One region of the Streptomyces lusitanus genome, then DNA from elsewhere that is predicted to be linked to it. Evidence: riboswitches for the same ligand, from Rfam matches in the RefSeq annotation. Region 1 holds a riboswitch; each other region holds the start of a gene.
What was found. Region 1 has a riboswitch for cyclic di-AMP ahead of ACFOSY_RS25085 (transglycosylase family protein). Riboswitches for the same ligand answer to the same signal wherever they lie in the genome.
Positions count from the first base shown of each region.

Region 2: linked by a shared signal. The riboswitch ahead of ACFOSY_RS01940 (C40 family peptidase) and the one ahead of ACFOSY_RS25085 (transglycosylase family protein) in region 1 are both predicted to bind cyclic di-AMP.
Region 3: linked by a shared signal. The riboswitch ahead of ACFOSY_RS34045 (M23 family metallopeptidase) and the one ahead of ACFOSY_RS25085 (transglycosylase family protein) in region 1 are both predicted to bind cyclic di-AMP.
Region 4: linked by a shared signal. The riboswitch ahead of ACFOSY_RS11835 (M23 family metallopeptidase) and the one ahead of ACFOSY_RS25085 (transglycosylase family protein) in region 1 are both predicted to bind cyclic di-AMP.

Region 1 covers NZ_JBHRWL010000018.1:197,716-201,892, forward strand. The annotation lists gene ACFOSY_RS25075 (cytochrome P450 family protein) at 1-799, shown strand, start outside; gene ACFOSY_RS25080 (transglycosylase family protein) at 992-1,951, shown strand; cyclic di-AMP (ydaO/yuaA leader) riboswitch at 2,171-2,339, shown strand; gene ACFOSY_RS25085 (transglycosylase family protein) at 2,344-3,051, shown strand; gene eno (phosphopyruvate hydratase) at 3,320-4,177, shown strand, end outside.
Region 2 covers NZ_JBHRWL010000002.1:103,913-108,089, forward strand. The annotation lists gene ACFOSY_RS01930 (C40 family peptidase) at 1-409, opposite strand, end outside; gene ACFOSY_RS01935 (hypothetical protein) at 774-1,127, shown strand; gene ACFOSY_RS01940 (C40 family peptidase) at 1,145-2,329, opposite strand; cyclic di-AMP (ydaO/yuaA leader) riboswitch at 2,337-2,510, opposite strand; gene pcrA (DNA helicase PcrA) at 2,753-4,177, shown strand, end outside.
Region 3 covers NZ_JBHRWL010000033.1:459,475-463,651, reverse strand. The annotation lists gene ACFOSY_RS34050 (PrsW family intramembrane metalloprotease) at 1-441, shown strand, start outside; gene ACFOSY_RS34045 (M23 family metallopeptidase) at 547-1,563, opposite strand; cyclic di-AMP (ydaO/yuaA leader) riboswitch at 1,576-1,731, opposite strand; tRNA gene ACFOSY_RS34040 (tRNA-Met) at 2,038-2,111, opposite strand; gene ACFOSY_RS34035 (dihydrofolate reductase family protein) at 2,175-3,308, opposite strand; gene ACFOSY_RS34030 (hypothetical protein) at 3,498-3,635, opposite strand; gene ACFOSY_RS34025 (DUF3040 domain-containing protein) at 3,953-4,177, shown strand, end outside.
Region 4 covers NZ_JBHRWL010000007.1:18,226-22,402, forward strand. The annotation lists gene ACFOSY_RS11820 (helix-turn-helix domain-containing protein) at 1-298, shown strand, start outside; gene ACFOSY_RS11825 (DUF6126 family protein) at 295-423, shown strand; gene ACFOSY_RS11830 (tyrosine-protein phosphatase) at 469-1,266, opposite strand; cyclic di-AMP (ydaO/yuaA leader) riboswitch at 1,787-1,951, shown strand; gene ACFOSY_RS11835 (M23 family metallopeptidase) at 1,956-2,894, shown strand; gene ACFOSY_RS11840 (SGNH/GDSL hydrolase family protein) at 3,163-3,948, shown strand; gene ACFOSY_RS11845 (MBL fold metallo-hydrolase) at 4,071-4,177, shown strand, end outside.

The DNA of each region.
Region 1 (4,177 bases):
CCTCGGCGTCCCCCGCGAGGACCAGGACGACTTCCGGGACTGGGCGGGCATGATGATCCGTCACGGCGGCGGCCCCCGCGGCGGGGTGGCCCGGTCGGTCAAGAAGATGCGCGGCTACCTCGCCGAGCTGATCCACCGCAAGCGGGAGGAGCTGCCCGCCGAACCCGTTCCCGGCGAGGACCTCATCTCGGGGCTGATCCGCGCCTCCGACCACGGCGCGCACCTCACGGAGAACGAGGCCGCCGCGATGGCGTTCATCCTCCTCTTCGCCGGCTTCGAGACCACCGTCAACCTCATCGGCAACGGCACCTACGCCCTGCTCACCCACCCGGAGCAGCGCCGGCGGCTGCAACGGGCGCTGGCCGAGGGCGACCGCGCTCTGCTGGAGACGGGGGTGGAGGAACTGCTGCGCTACGACGGCCCGGTGGAGCTGGCGACCTGGCGGTTCGCCACCGAGCCGGTCGTCATCGGCGGGCAGCGGATCGCGGCCGGCGACCCGGTGCTCGTCGTGCTGGCCGCGGCCGACCGGGACCCGGAGCGGTTCGCCGACCCGGACACTCTGGACCTGGCCCGCCGGGACAACCAGCACCTGGGGTACGGGCACGGCATCCACTACTGCCTGGGCGCCCCGCTCGCGCGCCTGGAGGGACAGACCGCGCTCGCCACGCTCCTGACGCGCCTTCCGGATCTGCGGCTGGCCGTCGACCCGGCCGAACTGCGCTGGCGCGGCGGCCTCATCATGCGCGGACTCCGCACGCTTCCGGTGGAATTCTCCCCTCCGCGTTCAGGACAGACCTGACCTTCCTGTCCGTGCCCGGGGGCCGGTGCGCGGAAACCTGAGACGTGCTCAACTCTGTGATCTCCATGTGATCTGCACGGCATGAACTTGTGACAAGTGATCGTCTGCCTATACGTTCACCCATCAAGTACGGCGCGCCGCACAGTTCTGCTCGCCCGTGCCGGTTCTTGTCGCCGAGTGAAAGGCTTCCGCATGCTCTCCGGGAACGGCCGACACCGTCGCCCTCGTCAGGCTCCGGCTCTGCTCGTCGCCGCCGGCGTGACCGGCTCCGCGATCGCGATCCCGCTCCTCGGGGCGGGCGCCGCCAGCGCGGCGGACGGCGACACCTGGGACCGGGTCGCGGAGTGCGAGAGCGGCGGCTCCTGGAGCCAGAACACCGGCAACGGCTACTACGGCGGCCTTCAGTTGACCCAGGACGACTGGGAGAACTACGGCGGCACGGAGTTCGCGCCCAGCGCCGACGAGGCCAGCCGCAACCAGCAGATCACCGTGGCCGAGAGAATCCTCGCCGACCAGGGCGTCGGCAAGTGGCGCGCCTGCGGCCTGCTCACGGGTCTGAACCAGGACACCGCGTCCCCGAACGTCGACCCGGGCGTGCCGACCACCGACGCGACGCAGGGCGACTCCCGGACCGACGGCACCACCACCCCGTCCGGTTCGCCGGAAAGCGGCGATTCGCCCGCTTCGCCCACTTCACCCTCTCCGTCGGCGACATCCGGTTCGTCCGACGAGAAGGAGAGCGGCACGGACGCCGGCGCCTCCCCGTCCGCCTCCGCCACCCCCGAAGGTGACGAGTCGGACAAGTCGGGGCAGAGCACCGGTTCTTCGGAGGCCACCGAGTCCGAGGACACCGGCTCGGGCCGCCACCGCGGCCCCAGCGCCCCGGAGGAGGAGAGCGCCGACGCCGGGACCCCGTCGTCCGGCCGGCACGCCTCGCGCCCCACGGACAGGCCCGCGGGCATCAGCGACGACCGCTACACCGTGCAGACCGGCGACAGCCTGACCTCCATCGCCGACTCCCTTGCCCTCACCGGCGGATGGACGGCGCTCTACGTCGAGAACCAGCAGGTCATCGGCGACGACCCGAACCTCATCCTGCCCGGCGAACGCCTCCTGGTGGACGTCGAGGACGGCGCCGAAACCGGCGAATAAGGGGCGAAGGGCGGCAGTCGAAGACCCCTCCGCCCGGCGGGAGTTGGCGGAGTGAAAAGGGCTGATTGTCCGTAATAAAGACTGTGAGAGATAGGTCTCAGAAGCCCTGATCGTCTTTGTCTTTCCGTGCGACGCGTGCTTACGGTCGTGACCGCTCGCCACCGCGGGCCCCGGCTGCCGCCACGCCGAATCCTGCCAGTGGCAGCACGGGAACAGTCGTCGCGTCATGCGCCGTAGGCAGGAGCGGGGGACCCAGGTAAGCGCCGGACCCGGACGGTTCACGTCCGGTACGGCTTGGGGTGAAGCCGCGTCCCGGGAGGGACGTGGCCGGGCAACTCAACCGGCCCGAACCCGACAGCTCACCTCGCAGGCGTCGGTGAGGGGATCCATCCATGCTGTTTTCCGGCAAGGGCAAGCACCGTCGTCCGTCCAAGGCCACTCGCGCCATCGCCATCGCCGGTGTGACCGGCGCCGCCGTCGCCGGCCCGCTCATGGCGTCCGGCACCGCCTCCGCCGCCACCGCGTCCGAGTGGGACGCCGTCGCCCAGTGCGAGTCCGGCGGCAACTGGTCCATCAACACCGGCAACGGCTACTACGGCGGTCTGCAGTTCTCCGCCTCCACGTGGGCCGCGTACGGCGGCACCCAGTACGCCGCCAGCGCCGACCAGGCCTCCAAGGCCCAGCAGATCGAGATCGCCGAGAAGGTCCTCGCGGGCCAGGGCAAGGGCGCCTGGCCGGTCTGCGGCACCGGCCTGTCCAACGCCTCCTACGACGGCGGCTCCGCCGAGGGCTCCGCGCAGGAGTCCGGCTCCACCGAGTCGCGTGAGAGCGAGCAGAAGGCCTCCCGCTCCGCCGAGCGCCCGGCCGCCCCGGCCGAGCAGAAGGCCGACACGGCCGAGAAGAAGACCGTCACCACCCCGACCGGCACGAAGGTCGAGAAGGGCGACGGCGAGTACAAGGTCGTCAAGGGCGACACCCTCAGCTCGATCGCCGAGGAGCACGACGTCAAGGGCGGCTGGGCGAAGCTGTTCGACCTGAACGACGACATCGTCGACGACGCCGACCTCATCTACCCGGGCCAGCAGCTGCACCTGAAGTAAGGGCAGACCGCCAGGTCCCTCCCCGTCCCCACGGGCTCCCCGCCCCGGTGCGTTTCTTCCCCCGTACGCACCGGGGCGGGGTCATGTCCGGACGCATTCAGGTCACGGTTTCCCGAACGGGCTTTGTTCCGTTCAGAAACAATTTACTCTCGGTTCTGTCCATGAGGCGGGCGGCGAGATGGCCGATCGCCCGGAGCCGGTTAGGCTCGGACCCGCAGGGCCCCCGCGGCCCCGCTCACCCGCGTCACATCCCAAGAAGGAGATGCTCGTGCCGTCCATCGACGTCGTCGTAGCCCGGGAAATCCTGGACTCCCGAGGCAACCCCACGGTCGAGGTCGAGGTCGGCCTCGACGACGGCAGCACGGGTCGTGCCGCCGTCCCGTCCGGCGCCTCCACCGGCGCCTTCGAGGCCATCGAACTCCGTGACGGTGATGCAGGCCGTTACCTGGGCAAGGGCGTCGAGAAGGCCGTCCTGGCCGTCATCGAGCAGATCGGCCCGGAGCTCGTCGGCTACGACGCCACCGAGCAGCGCCTGATCGACCAGGCGATGTTCGACCTGGACGCCACCGACAACAAGGGCTCGCTCGGCGCCAACGCCATCCTCGGCGTCTCCCTCGCCGTCGCCCACGCCGCCTCCGAGGCCAGCGACCTGCCGCTGTTCCGCTACCTGGGCGGCCCGAACGCGCACCTGCTGCCGGTACCGATGATGAACATCCTGAACGGCGGCTCGCACGCCGACTCCAACGTGGACATCCAGGAGTTCATGATCGCCCCGATCGGCGCGGAGTCCTTCTCCGAGGCGCTGCGCTGGGGCGCCGAGGTCTACCACACCCTGAAGAAGGTCCTGAAGAACAAGGGCCTGGCCACCGGCCTCGGCGACGAGGGCGGCTTCGCCCCGAACCTCGGCTCCAACCGTGAGGCCCTCGACCTCATCCTCGAGGCGATCAAGGAGGCCGGCTACACCCCCGGCGAGCAGATCGCCCTGGCCCTCGACGTGGCCGCCTCCGAGTTCTACAAGGACGGCGTCTACACCTTCGAGGGCAAGGAGCGCTCGGCGGCCGAGATGACCGAGTACTACGCGGAGCTCGTCGACGCGTACCCGCTCGTGTCCATCGAGGACCCGCTG
Region 2 (4,177 bases), on a different contig from region 1:
TGAGGGCCGCGCCGTCGAGGTAGGCGTCCGGGTCGTCGGACAGGATCAGCCGCAGGGCGGGGTCGAGGCCGCCGGCGCGGTACTGGGCCGCCGCGACCGTGCCCAGGGCCTCCCGGGCCTCGTTGAGCCGCGCCTGGGCGCGGGCCGTCTCGTCCTGGAGGTCGCGCAGCCGCTGCCGCGCCGAATCCGCCTTTTCCTTGGCGCCGTTGTACTTCTCGGTGGCGACCTCGGCCTCGCGGTACAGGCGGTCCACGTCGGCACCGGTGAGGGCGGGCGCCGGCTGCGGCGCCGCGTGCCCCGCTCCGTCGAAGCCGGCCGCGGTGGCCGCTCCGGCGAGGACGACGGTGGCGGCCGCACGGACCGTGGTGCCGCCCGTCGGACGCTGCCGTGACCTGCGGTGCGCTGCCACCCTCGCTGCCGTCCTTCCCACTGGCGTCCGCCGGGGCCGGACGTCTGCCCGGCAGTCCGGCGGCGGGGTGACGGGGGAGCCGCCCGCCGCCGGACCCTTTCTTCGGCGGTGGTGTCCGGCCGCCGCTCCTGGCCCGAGCGGCGATGCGGAGCCGGTCACCTGGGGCAGGACGCTAGGCCGGGCCGTGCGGGGCGGGATACGGGTTGTGCGGAACTGTCGCCCTCGGACCGCCGGGTGACCGTAAGTGACCGACGGGCCGCTCACGCGGCTTCGCTCTCACTCAGGGTGATGACCGATGTGGTGAAGGCGGGAAGGGTGAGGGCGGCGGAATGCTATGGGGCGCCCCTGGCTAGGCTCCGGCCTCATGGACGTACTCATCCACATCTTCGTCGGTCTGCACATCATCGGTATCGCGTCGCTGCTCGGCGGCTTCCTCACCCAGATGAAGGCGATGGGCGCGGGCACCGCCCGCTTCGTCCCCGCGATGCTGCACGGCGCGCTGACGATGCTGGTCACGGGCGTGGTGCTGGTGGGCCTCAACCAGGCCCAGGACTACTCCGTGGACAACATCAAGATCGGCGTGAAGCTCGCGCTGCTGGTCGTGATCCTCGGCCTGGTCTACGTGAAGCGGGACGAGGAGAAGGTGGACAAGGGGCTCTTCGGCCTGGTCGGCCTGCTGACCGTGACGAACATCTTCATCGCGGTCCTCTGGACCTGAGCCCGCGTTGCCGGCCGTCAGGCCGGGCGGACGATGCTGTGGATCGCGGACTCGCCGTCGTAGTAGACGGACTCCTCGCGGACGTACGCGCCCGGCTTCGGGGCGTGGATCATCATGCCGTTGCCGATGTAGATGCCCACGTGCGTGACGTCGTCGTAGAAGAAGACCAGGTCGCCGGGCTGGGCCTGGGACACCGGGACGGTGGTGCCCGCGTTCACCTGGTCGTAGGTGGTGCGCGGGAGGGAGACGCCGGCGGCCTTCCAGGCGGCCTGGGTGAGCCCCGAGCAGTCGTAGGAGCCGGGACCGGTCGCGCCCCAGACGTACGGCTTGCCGATCTGCGCGCGGGCGAAGGCGAGGACCTTCTCGGCCTTGGCGGCGTACGAGGAGTCGGCCGGGGGCGTGTCGGCCGAGCCCGTGGACCCCGACCCGGAGCCCTCCGAGGAGCCGCCACCCTGCTGCGCGGCCTCCTCACGCTCCTGCTGCTCCGCCTGCTCCTGCTCGGCCTGCTGCCGGGCCAGCTCCGCCGCCTTGCGGGCGGCCTCCTGCTGCTTGCGCTTCTCGATCGCGGCGAGCCGCGCCTTCTCCTCGGCGGTCAGCTCCGACAGCAGTTCGCGCGCGTCGGCGAGCTTCTTCTGGACGGTGGCCTTGGCCGTCTTCAGGTCGCCCTGCGTCTCGGTGAGCGTCCGGAGGCTCTCGGTGGCCTCCTGCCGCTTCTTCATCGTCTCGGTCTGCTGGGAGACGTAGTCGTCCACCGCCGCCTTCTGGCGGCCGGTCATCCGGTCCAGCACCTGACGCTGGTCGAAGACGTCCTGCGGGGTCTCCGCGAGCAGGAACGTCGCGGTGTCGGGCATGCCCGCGCCGGTGCGGTACTGGGCGGCCGCGTAGGAGCCCAGTTCCGCGCGCGCCTCGTTCAGCTTCTGCGTGCGCTGCGCCACGTCGTCGAGGAGGGTGTCGACCTCCTTGCGCTGCTTGGTCGTCTTCTCCTTGGCCGCGTTGTACTTCTCCGTCGCCGACTCGGCCTGGCGGTAGAGGTCGCCGACCTTCTTCTCGACCTCCTCCAGGCTCGGCCGGTCGTCGCCGGGGGCGGCGTCGGCGGTCTGGGAGAGCAGGGCCACGGAGGTGAGCGCGGCCGTGGCGAGAGCAGGGGTGCGTATGCCGGCCACGCGCGCGCCGGGAGTGCGCGACTTACGGTGCGACGCCAAGGGAGGCGACTCCTTCCAAAGCTCCGCCTACCGGGTTAGCTGTCGGGTTCGGGCGGGTGTATTGATCGGAAGGGTTGCCCTACGGCCTGCTCCGAAGAGTGGGCCGATTCACCCCAAGTCTCGGTGGGTCCCCGGCTCCGGCTGCCACGGCGGACAGTGACGGACTCGGCGGAGGCCGCGCGGTCCGGCGAGGTTCGCCGGCGGGGGACGAGCGGCCCGGACGGCACGGTAGCCAACTGGTGTGGCCCTTGTGAAGGTTGATGGGCGATATGCCCGATACATTTTCGTGACCTTGTGGGCGGTGTCACGCAGGGTGAGCCGGTGACCGTGGAGGGTGCCCGGCGGCGGGTCGCCCGGCGGAGGGGCGGGATGTTTCCGGGGCGGGCCCGGGTTGTCGGTGGAGCGCCCTAGACTCGGAGAGCGATGAGCAGCCTCTTTGACGACAGCTTCCTGGCGGACCTCCAGGCCCAGCGCGGCCCGGCGGACGAGCCCCCGCCGCCACCCGAGGACGAGCATGCGCCGGAGCCCCTGCCGGACGACCTGTTCGGCGGGAAGTTCGACGTGCCCCCGGACCGGGACACGTACTACCGGGACGGCGCCCCCCGCCCGGTGATCGACTCCGCCGCGCTGCTGGAGGGGCTGAACGACAACCAGCGCGCCGCGGTCGTGCACTCCGGCTCCCCCCTGCTCATCGTGGCCGGAGCCGGGTCGGGCAAGACCCGTGTGCTCACCCACCGCATCGCCCACCTGCTCGCCGAGCGGGGCGTCCACCCGGGCCAGATCCTCGCGATCACCTTCACCAACAAGGCCGCCGGCGAGATGAAGGAGCGCGTCGAGCAGCTCGTCGGCCCGCGCGCCAACGCCATGTGGGTCATGACGTTCCACAGCGCGTGCGTGCGCATCCTGCGCCGCGAGTCCAAGAAGCTCGGCTTCACGTCGTCCTTCTCGATCTACGACGCCGCCGACTCCAAACGCCTGATGGCCCTGGTCTGCCGGGACCTGGACCTCGACCCCAAGCGCTTCCCGCCCAAGTCCTTCAGCGCCAAGATCAGCAACCTGAAGAACGAGCTGATCGACGAGGAGGACTTCGCCGCCCAGGCGACCGACGGCTTCGAGAAGACCCTCGCCCAGGCCTACGCGCTCTACCAGTCCCGCCTGCGCGAGGCGAACGCGCTGGACTTCGACGACCTGATCATGACGACGGTCAATCTGCTCCGCGCCTTCCCGGACGTCGCCGAGCACTACCGCCGCCGCTTCCGGCACGTCCTGGTCGACGAGTACCAGGACACCAACCACGCCCAGTACGCCCTGGTGCGCGAGCTCGTCGGGGGCGCCTCCGAGCACCCCGTCGACGTCCCGCCGGAGGCCGAGGTGCCGCCCGCCGAGCTGTGCGTGGTGGGCGACGCCGACCAGTCCATCTACGCCTTCCGCGGCGCGACGATCCGCAACATCCTCCAGTTCGAGGAGGACTACCCGGACGCGACGACGATCCTGCTGGAGCAGAACTACCGCTCCACGCAGACGATCCTGTCCGCCGCCAACGCCGTCATCGAGCGCAACGAGTCCCGCCGCCCGAAGAATCTGTGGACCAACGCCGGCGCCGGCGCGCTCATCACCGGCTACGTCGCCGACACCGAGCACGACGAGGCGCAGTTCGTCGCCGACGAGATAGACCGCCTCACGGACGCGGGCGAGGCCAAGGCGGGCGACGTCGCCGTCTTCTACCGCACCAACGCCCAGTCCCGTGTCTTCGAGGAGATCTTCATCCGCGTCGGCCTGCCCTACAAGGTCGTCGGCGGCGTCCGCTTCTACGAGCGCAAGGAGGTCCGGGACGTCCTGGCCTACCTG
Region 3 (4,177 bases), on a different contig from region 1:
CGGCAGCGGGAGCTGCGCACCGTGCGCAAGGAGCTGCCCGCGTACGCGGTGGCCGGCTGGCTGCGTCCGGCGGAGCCGTTCGCGCTGGGTTCGATGCGGGCCCGGCGGCTCGCCCGGAAGTTCGCCCGCGAGCACGGAGGCAGGCCGGCGGCGCGGGCGGTCGCCCAGTACGAGGCGTACGCGACGTCGCTGGCGTTCCTGCGACACCGGGGCCGCGCGGGGAAGGCGGGGGCGGACTTCGTGACCCGGGAGCGGGAGCTGCTGCTGGAGCTGTGGCACCGGCGCGCGGCGGCCCGCCCGGCGCTGGAGCACGCGGCCCGGCTCACGGCGCCCCCGGTGCCGTACGGCGCGGGATGGGCGTACGGGCCGGTGTCCGCACCGTGGCCGGCGCCGGGGCAGCCGCCGTATCCGGCGTACGGGGAGAACCCCTACCGCCGCTGAGAAGGCCCCGGACATGCGGAACCGGCAGCCCTGACGTCGGGGGGTCGTCGTCGGGACTGCCGGCGTTCACGGCGACGGCGGCCGGGACGCGGCCGCCGGGGTGGTTCAGATGCTGAGGCCCTTGCCGGCCAGCCAGGCGGCCGGGTCGATGCCGCCGGAGCCTGCGGTGTGGACCTCGAGGTGGAGGTGGGCGCCGGTCACGTTGCCGGTGGCCCCGACGCGGCCGATCACGTCGCCGGTGTTGACCTTCTGGCCGACGCTGACGTTGATCGACGACTGGTGGGCGTACCAGATCTCGGTGCCGTCGTCGAGGGTGAGCACGGTCTTGTAGCCGTAGCTGCCGTCCCAGCCGGCGGAGGTGATCGTGCCGGTGTGGACGGCCTTGATCAGGGTGCCGGTGGGGGCGGCGAAGTCGAGTCCGGTGTGGTAGCCGGAGGACCAGTAGGCGCCGGCCTGACCGAAGGTCGAGGTGATGGTGTACGAGGAGGTCGGCAGGGCGTACTGCTTGGCCAGCTCGGCGAGGCGCTCGGCCTCGGCCTTCTTCGCGGCCTCCTCCTCCGCCTTCTTCTTCGCGGCCTCGGCCTTCTCCTTGGCCTCCTGCTCCGCCTTGGCGGCGGCCTCGGCGGCCTCCTTCTCGGCGGCGGCGAGGGCGGCGGCCTGCGCCTTGCTCTGCGCCTGGCCCTGCTGCTGCTCGACCTGCGCCATGATGCGGGCGCGCAGCGCCTCACCGGCGTCGGCGGCGCCCTCGTCGGTGTCGGCGGTGGTCATGCCGATGTCGCTGAGGGGGGTGCTGGAGCCCTTCGGTGTTTCCTCGTCGGAGATGAGGGAACCCACGTTGGGCAGGTCGGGCATGGAGATGGAGACGGGCGGCTTGCCGGTCTGGGCGCTGGCCATGCCGCCGGCGCCGACGGCGGCTATGACGCCGACGCCCAGGACGGTGGAGCTGCGGGCGAGTCCGCCTCCGCGCTGCTTGGCGACGCGGTGCCGGCCGCGCACGGGGCGCACGGACTCCGCGGTGGGGTTCCACTCCTCGAAGGGCCCCTCGTCGGCGCCGGGGGCGCCGTAGGCGAAGGTGTCGCTCGGCTTGAACGGGGCCTCGGGGGCAGGCGGGTTGGACGCCACGTGGGCGCGCTCCTTTCCTTCCTTCTCGCCTACCGGGTTAGCTGACGGGTTCGGAGCAGGAAGGTCTCCTACGCGCGTCCACGACCGTGTTTCCACGGCGATGTCCGCCCGATTCACCCCATTGAGGTGGTTCCCCGGTTCCCTCGCGGGATTCGGCGCGTGCGCACGGAGCCGACTTCTGTGACGGCTGGGACGACCGCGCTGCGTTATCGAACGTTAATAGACGCGGGGGCCGGATTCCAAGCCGTTCCTCTTGATCGTTAACGATTTCCGCACGGACGTAAGCGCCATGAGCGGGTGAAAACGGGCGAGTTGACCGCGCCTCGGACGGCCGGTCAGATTTGACGGTACGTCAGTTGTTATGCGATCCGAGGCCGTTCGCTCACTGTGCGTGAAGGGTAAGGGGGTGCGAGTGGCGGCACGGAAAAACACCGAGGGCCGGAATCCTCTCGGATTCCGGCCCTCGGCCTTCAGTAGCGGGGACAGGATTTGAACCTGCGACCTCTGGGTTATGAGCCCAGCGAGCTACCGAGCTGCTCCACCCCGCGTCGGTAAACACCAGTGTACGGCATCCGCGGAGTCCCCCGCACATCCCTTTCCTCCGGGGGCGTTCAGCCGCCCAGCAGGTGCGCGTTCGGCGCCTTCGCGCGCTGCTCGTACTCCGGCAGGACCAGCACCGTGGCGCCCCCCTCCGCCAGCACCGCGCTGCCGTCGGCGTCCGTCACGAAGGTGTCCGGCTCCCGCCAGGCCGTGACCACCCGGCGCACCCCCGCGTCCAGGATGAGCCGCGCGCAGGGCGCCGGCCGGGACGCGCGGCGGGCGCACGGCTCCAGGCTGGAGTACACGGTGGCGCCGGCCAGCCGCGGGTCGGTGGGGTCGGCCTTGGCGAGCGCGGCCTCCTCCGCGTGCACCACGGGGTCGCCGCCCTCCCGGGAGTGGCCCCGCGCCAGCTCGGTGCCGTCGGCGGCGACCACGACGGCGCCGACGCTGAACGCGGTCTCGGAGGGCGGGCACTGCGCGGCCAGCTCGCAGGCGAGGGCGAGCCAGTGCCGGTCGGCCGCGGACGCCGGCGCGCCGGCGCCGGGCGCGGTGGGCTCGTAGCGCATGAGGACGACGTCGCCGACGGGCCGGGTCTCGACCAGGCGAAGCCGTCCGCCCTGGTAGGAGCCGGGCCCGAACAGGCGGGGGGCGTCCGGGTCGCCGACGAACAGCGGGGCGAGGACCAGCTGGACCTCGTCGGCGAGGCCCTGGGTCATCAGCTGGGTGTGGATCCGGCCGCCGCCCTCCACCATCAGCCGCCGCACCCCGCGCACGTCGTGCAGGTGCTCCAGCAGCCGCCGCCAGTCCAGGGCGTCGCCGAGCGGGACGACGTCGGCGGCGATGCCGAGCGCGCGGGCCCGTTCGGCGCCCTTGCCGGTGGTGTAGAGGACCTTGTCGCCGCCGGTGTGCCAGAAGCGGGCCGCGGGATCCAGGTCGCCGGAGCCGCTCACCGTGACCTTCAGCGGGTACTCCGGGCGTCCGTCGGCGACCCGGGCGGCGCGGCGCTCGGGCGAGTTGACCAGCAGCCGGGGGTTGTCGGCGCGGATCGTGCCGGCGCCGACCAGGATGGCGTCCACGGACGCCCGCACCTCGTCGACCCGGTCGAAGTCGGCCGGGCTCGACAGCAGCAGCCGCTCCGGGCCGGTGTCGTCCAGGTAGCCGTCGAGGGAGACGGCGGCGGACAGCAGGACGTACGGGTGCGGCATCGGCGGGCTCTCCCGGGTGCGGGCGGCGGCGGGACCGCTGCGCGGTCCGGCTCCAGTCTGGCAACCCGTGCGGCGGGAGCCGTCCGTGCCCCGGCCGCCGGGCGGGGGGGGTCGGGCTCGATGCCTCGGCCGCCGGGGGTGCGGGGTCCGGGTTCGACGCCCCGTGTCGCCGGGCGTCCGGGCGTGCGGTCAGGGCTCGATCAGGCCGACCCGGATGGCGTAGCGGGTGAGCTCCAGCCGGTCCTTCAGGCCCGGTTCCGCCTCCTCGCCGTCGGTGTGCCGAGGACACCGACGGCCCGCGGCCGGGGGCGCGGCGCGGGCCGTCACCGTCCAGCCTCCGCCCCGGAGGGGGGCGGCGCCATCGGTGACAGTCCCCATTTTCCCGGCGCGGACGGCCCCGTGCCCGCGGTCTCCTGCGTACCGGTCCCCCCTGAGGTTGGGGGGCGCGACGGATGGCTCCGGCCGTGCGCCCCGGGCGACCCTGGAGGCACCGTACCGGGCGGGTGACGACCTCTGCGCACGGGCAAACTCCTGGACATGCGGCCCGAGTTCGCGGCACGCCGACGGTCCGCGCACGTCCCGGTGCCCGGAGCGACGGCCGCCGGCGGTGTGACCGGGCGGCCACCCCCTGGAAAGGAGGAGCCGTGCCCCAGTCCGACGACGATCGCCTGGTCGACCTCGCGGCCCGACTCGAGCACGAGGACCCCCGCTTCGCCCGCTCCCTCACCACCGGCCGCCCGACCCGCCCCCGCGAGTACCGGCGCACCGGCGCCTGGTGGGTACTGATCGCCGGGCTGGCCATGCTGACCGCGGGCATCGTCGCCCCCGACGGCCTGCTGATCGCGGCGGGCCTGGTGACCAGCGGCATA
Region 4 (4,177 bases), on a different contig from region 1:
CGCCGGACGCGGCATGCAGGCGCTGCGGGTCCAGGTGCCGCACGGCTCCCAGGGCGACATCGTGCGGGTCCACCCCGGCGAGGAGTGGCTGTACGTGCTCAAGGGACGGCTGCGGCTGCGCCTCGGCGACACCCTGCACCGGCTGTCCCCGGGCGACAGCGCCCACTTCGACTCGCTCACCCCGCACCGCATCGCCGCGCAGGACGCCGACGGGGTCGAGCTGCTGTTCGTCCACACCCTGCTGCAGAGTCCCACGGCCGCCCTGTGCCTGGGCCCGACCCCTGGAGAGACCCCGTGAGCGGCAAGGACATGGAGGAGAAGTTTCCCCGGGCCCTGTGGGTCCGGCTGTTCGTCTACATCGTGGTCGGGCACCTGTTCGCGGCCTTCATCTACTTCCTCTTCGAGATCGCGCCGAAGAAGTAGCGCGGGCCGAGCGAGCAGGACACGCGGGGGCGGCGGAGGCGGTCGTCAGTCGAGCAGGCGCTCGCGCAGCCGCTCCCGGTGGGCCGGCGTGAGACCGAGCCCCTGCTCCAGGTAGGCGTCCACGCCGCCCCAGGTCTCCTCGACCGTCGCGAAGGCGGCCGCCAGATACTCCTCGCGCGCGTCGAAGAGCGGGCTGAGCAGCTCCATGACCTCGGGGGAGTAGGCGTCCGCGGAGGTGCCGCTGCGGCGCACCTTGTAGCGGCGGTGCTTGGCGTTGGACTTCAGGTAGTCCTCGACGATCGCGTCGCGCTCCACGCCCAGGGAGAGCAGGGTCACCGCCACCGAGAGGCCCGCGCGGTCCTTGCCGGCCGCGCAGTGCATCAGCGCGGGGACGCTGTCCTCGGCGAGCGCGCGCAGCACCTGAGCGTGCTCGGCGGTGCGCTCCTTGATGATCATGCGGTACGAGGTGATCATCCGGTCGGCGCCCTGGCCGTCGGCCAGGATCGCGCGCAGCTGGTCCAGGTCGCCGTCGCGCACCATCTTCCAGAACTCCGCGCCGTCGGCCGGGTCGCTCAGCGGCAGGTTGACGTTGCGCACGCCCGGCAGCGCGACGTCCGGCCCTTCCAGCTTCTGGTCGGCCGCGTTGCGGAAGTCGAACACGGTGTGCAGGCCGAGCGAGGCGAGGAAGGCGGCGTCCTCGGCGGTGGCGTGGGCGAGGTGACCACTGCGGAACAGCACCCCGTGCCGCACCCGCCGTCCGTCCACCGTGGGCAGCCCGCCCACGTCGCGGAAGTTGCGCACACCGGTCAGCCGGGGCTCGGTCGACGGGATCTCCTGCGTCACGGACGGCTCCTCCCACTCCGCGCCGTCGCCGCGGCTCGTCGACGGGCACCACTCGACGATACGACATACCTGCCTGGGGCAATGAGCTGCCGGCCGCCCTCACGGTGTTGGATTGTGTCGCTTTTTGTTCGCTCGCGGGAAGCGGGCCACGGGTCGCTGTCGCCAAGATCAAGATGTCGCGATTGTGGTGGCCGGCCCGTCCGACATCATCTTGATTGATGCGTTCTGTCCGATTGGGGCGTTTGAGGTTAACGTGCCCCTGTAGAAGGGGAATTGAGGATGGGTCGCGTGAGCATCGTCATACCGGTGACCGTGCGCTGTCGCCATGCTCACGTAATCCCCTTCCGTGACAAGGGAATTCGCCCGCCGCTCGTTTTCCAGATCGACGCACGGTGACGTCTTTTCCGCCTTTCGATCACGGAAAAAGCGGGTTCGCGGGAACACGCGCTTGTTTCGCCGCGTCGGGGTCGCTTACGTTCCCAACCGATCCGGACGGACGCCTAATCCTGCCGCCGCCCGGAGCCCGCACACACTGACCCGACGTACGGCAGGAGCGGGGGACCCACAGGTACAACTGCCTGTTCCGGACCCCGGAAACAGGCTTGGGGTTAAGCCGCGCAGCGACGCGGCCGGACATCTCCAGTCCGCACCCGACAGCTCACCTCGTAGGCGCCGGAGAGGAATTCGTCATGCCCGCGAAGGGTAAGCACCGCCGTACCAAGGCTCAGCGTTTCACCCGCTCCATCGCCGTCGCCGGAACCGGCGGCGCCGCTCTCGCCCTGCCGTTCCTCGGCGCCACCGGCGCGCACGCCGCGACGCCGGAGTCGGCCCCCCAGACGTCGGTCCAGTCGCTGTCCGTCACCGGCCAGCAGGCCAAGGCCGAACAGGGCGACGAGGCCCGCACGTACACCGTGAAGGCCGGCGACTACCTCGCCAAGATCGCCGAGTCCGAGCACGTCGACGGTGGCTGGAAGCAGCTCTACGCGGACAACCGCGAGGCCGTCGGTGACGACCCGTCACTCATCCACCCGGGTCTGAAGCTCTCCGTCGACGGCAAGGCCGCCGCCACGAGCACGCCGAAGCAGTCCACGGCGCCGCAGACCGCCAAGCCCGCCGCGCCCAAGGCCGAGGCGCCCGCCGAGAAGCCGGCCGAGCAGCCCGCGCAGCAGTCGTCCGAGGAGTCCTCCTCCGACGACACCGCCGCCCAGACCGCTCCGTCCTCCGGCTTCACCGCCCCGGTGTCCGGCGGCAGCGTCGGCACCGCCTACAAGGTGGCCGGCAGCATGTGGTCCAGCGGCTACCACACCGGTGCCGACTTCGTCGTTCCGACCGGCACCTCCCTGAAGGCCGTCGGCGCCGGCACCGTCGTCTCCGCCGGCTGGGGCGGCGCGTACGGCAACCAGGTCGTCATCCAGCTGAACGACGGCCACTACGCCCAGTACGCCCACCTGTCCTCGCTGTCCGTCTCGGCGGGCCAGACCGTGAGCGCCGGCCAGCAGGTCGGTCTCTCCGGTGCGACCGGCAACGTGACCGGCCCGCACCTGCACTTCGAGATCCGCACCACCCCGGACTACGGCTCGGACGTGGACCCGATCTCCTACCTCCGCTCCAAGGGCGTCTCCATCTGACCCCTTCGCGGCACCCTTCCTGACACGCGCGCCGAAGGCCGGACCCCGATCCACGGGGCCCGGCCTCCGGTGTGTCCGGGTCCGGGCGGCGGCTGCCCCCGGCCTGGCTCCCGACCCGGCTACCGGCCTGGCTATTCCGGGCTTGGCCAAAGCTTTGAGAGTGGCTTATCTCACCGCACGTCAACCCTCCCCTACGGTCGCGTAGGTCACATCGGAAGGTGAATCATGTCCGGCTGTGGCAGACGATTCGAAGAGTGACAAGGCAACAGTGATCGGGTCGTACGTGGCGGTGGGGGACAGCTTCACCGAGGGCGTCGGCGACCCCGGCCCCGACGGGGCGTTCGTCGGCTGGGCCGACCGCCTCGCCGTTCTGCTCGCGGACCGCAGACCCGAGGGCGACTTCGGTTACGTCAACCTCGCGGTGCGCGGCAAGCTGCTGGACCAGATCGTGGCCGACCAGGTCCCCCGGGCCGTCGAACTCGCCCCCGACCTGGTCTCCTTCTGCGCGGGCGGCAACGACATCCTGCGCCCCGGCACCGACCCGGACGAGGTGGCCGAGCGTTTCGAGAAGGCGGTCGCCCAGCTCGCCGCGGCGGCCGGCACGGTGCTCGTGACCACCGGGTTCGACACCCGCGGGGTCCCCCTGCTCAAGCATCTGCGCGGCAAGATCGCCACGTACAACGGGCACGTCAGGGCCGTCGCCGACCGGTACGGCTGCCCGGTGCTCGACCTGTGGTCGCTGCGCAGCGTGCAGGACCGCAGGGCGTGGGACGCCGACCGGCTGCACCTCTCACCCGAGGGACACACGCGCGTCGCGCTGCGCGCCGGGCTCGCCCTCGGCCTGAAGGTGCCCGCCGACCCGGAGCAGCCGTGGCCGCCGCTCCCGCCGCGCGGCACCCTGGAGATCCGCCGCGACGACGTCCACTGGGCCCGCGAGTTCCTGGTCCCGTGGATCGGCCGCCGCCTGCGCGGCGAATCCTCGGGCGACCACGTCACGGCGAAGGGGACGCTGTCCCCGGAGGACATCCGGTCGCGGATCGCGGCGGTCGCGTGACGGCGGGGGCGGATCCGGGGCCCCGGCGCCGGACCCGCCCCGCGGGCTTGTCCACAACCCGCCCCGGCTGTCCCGGCCGCCGCACATAATGGAAACTCCGATCGATTTCCTCTGGAGGTACCGTGGCCGCTTCTTCCGCCCCCGGAGCGGGGCCGCGTGCCCTGCGGCCGCAGGCCTTCGGCGCTGATCCCACCGGTGAGCGCATGGCGCGGATCCGCAGGTCCCCGCA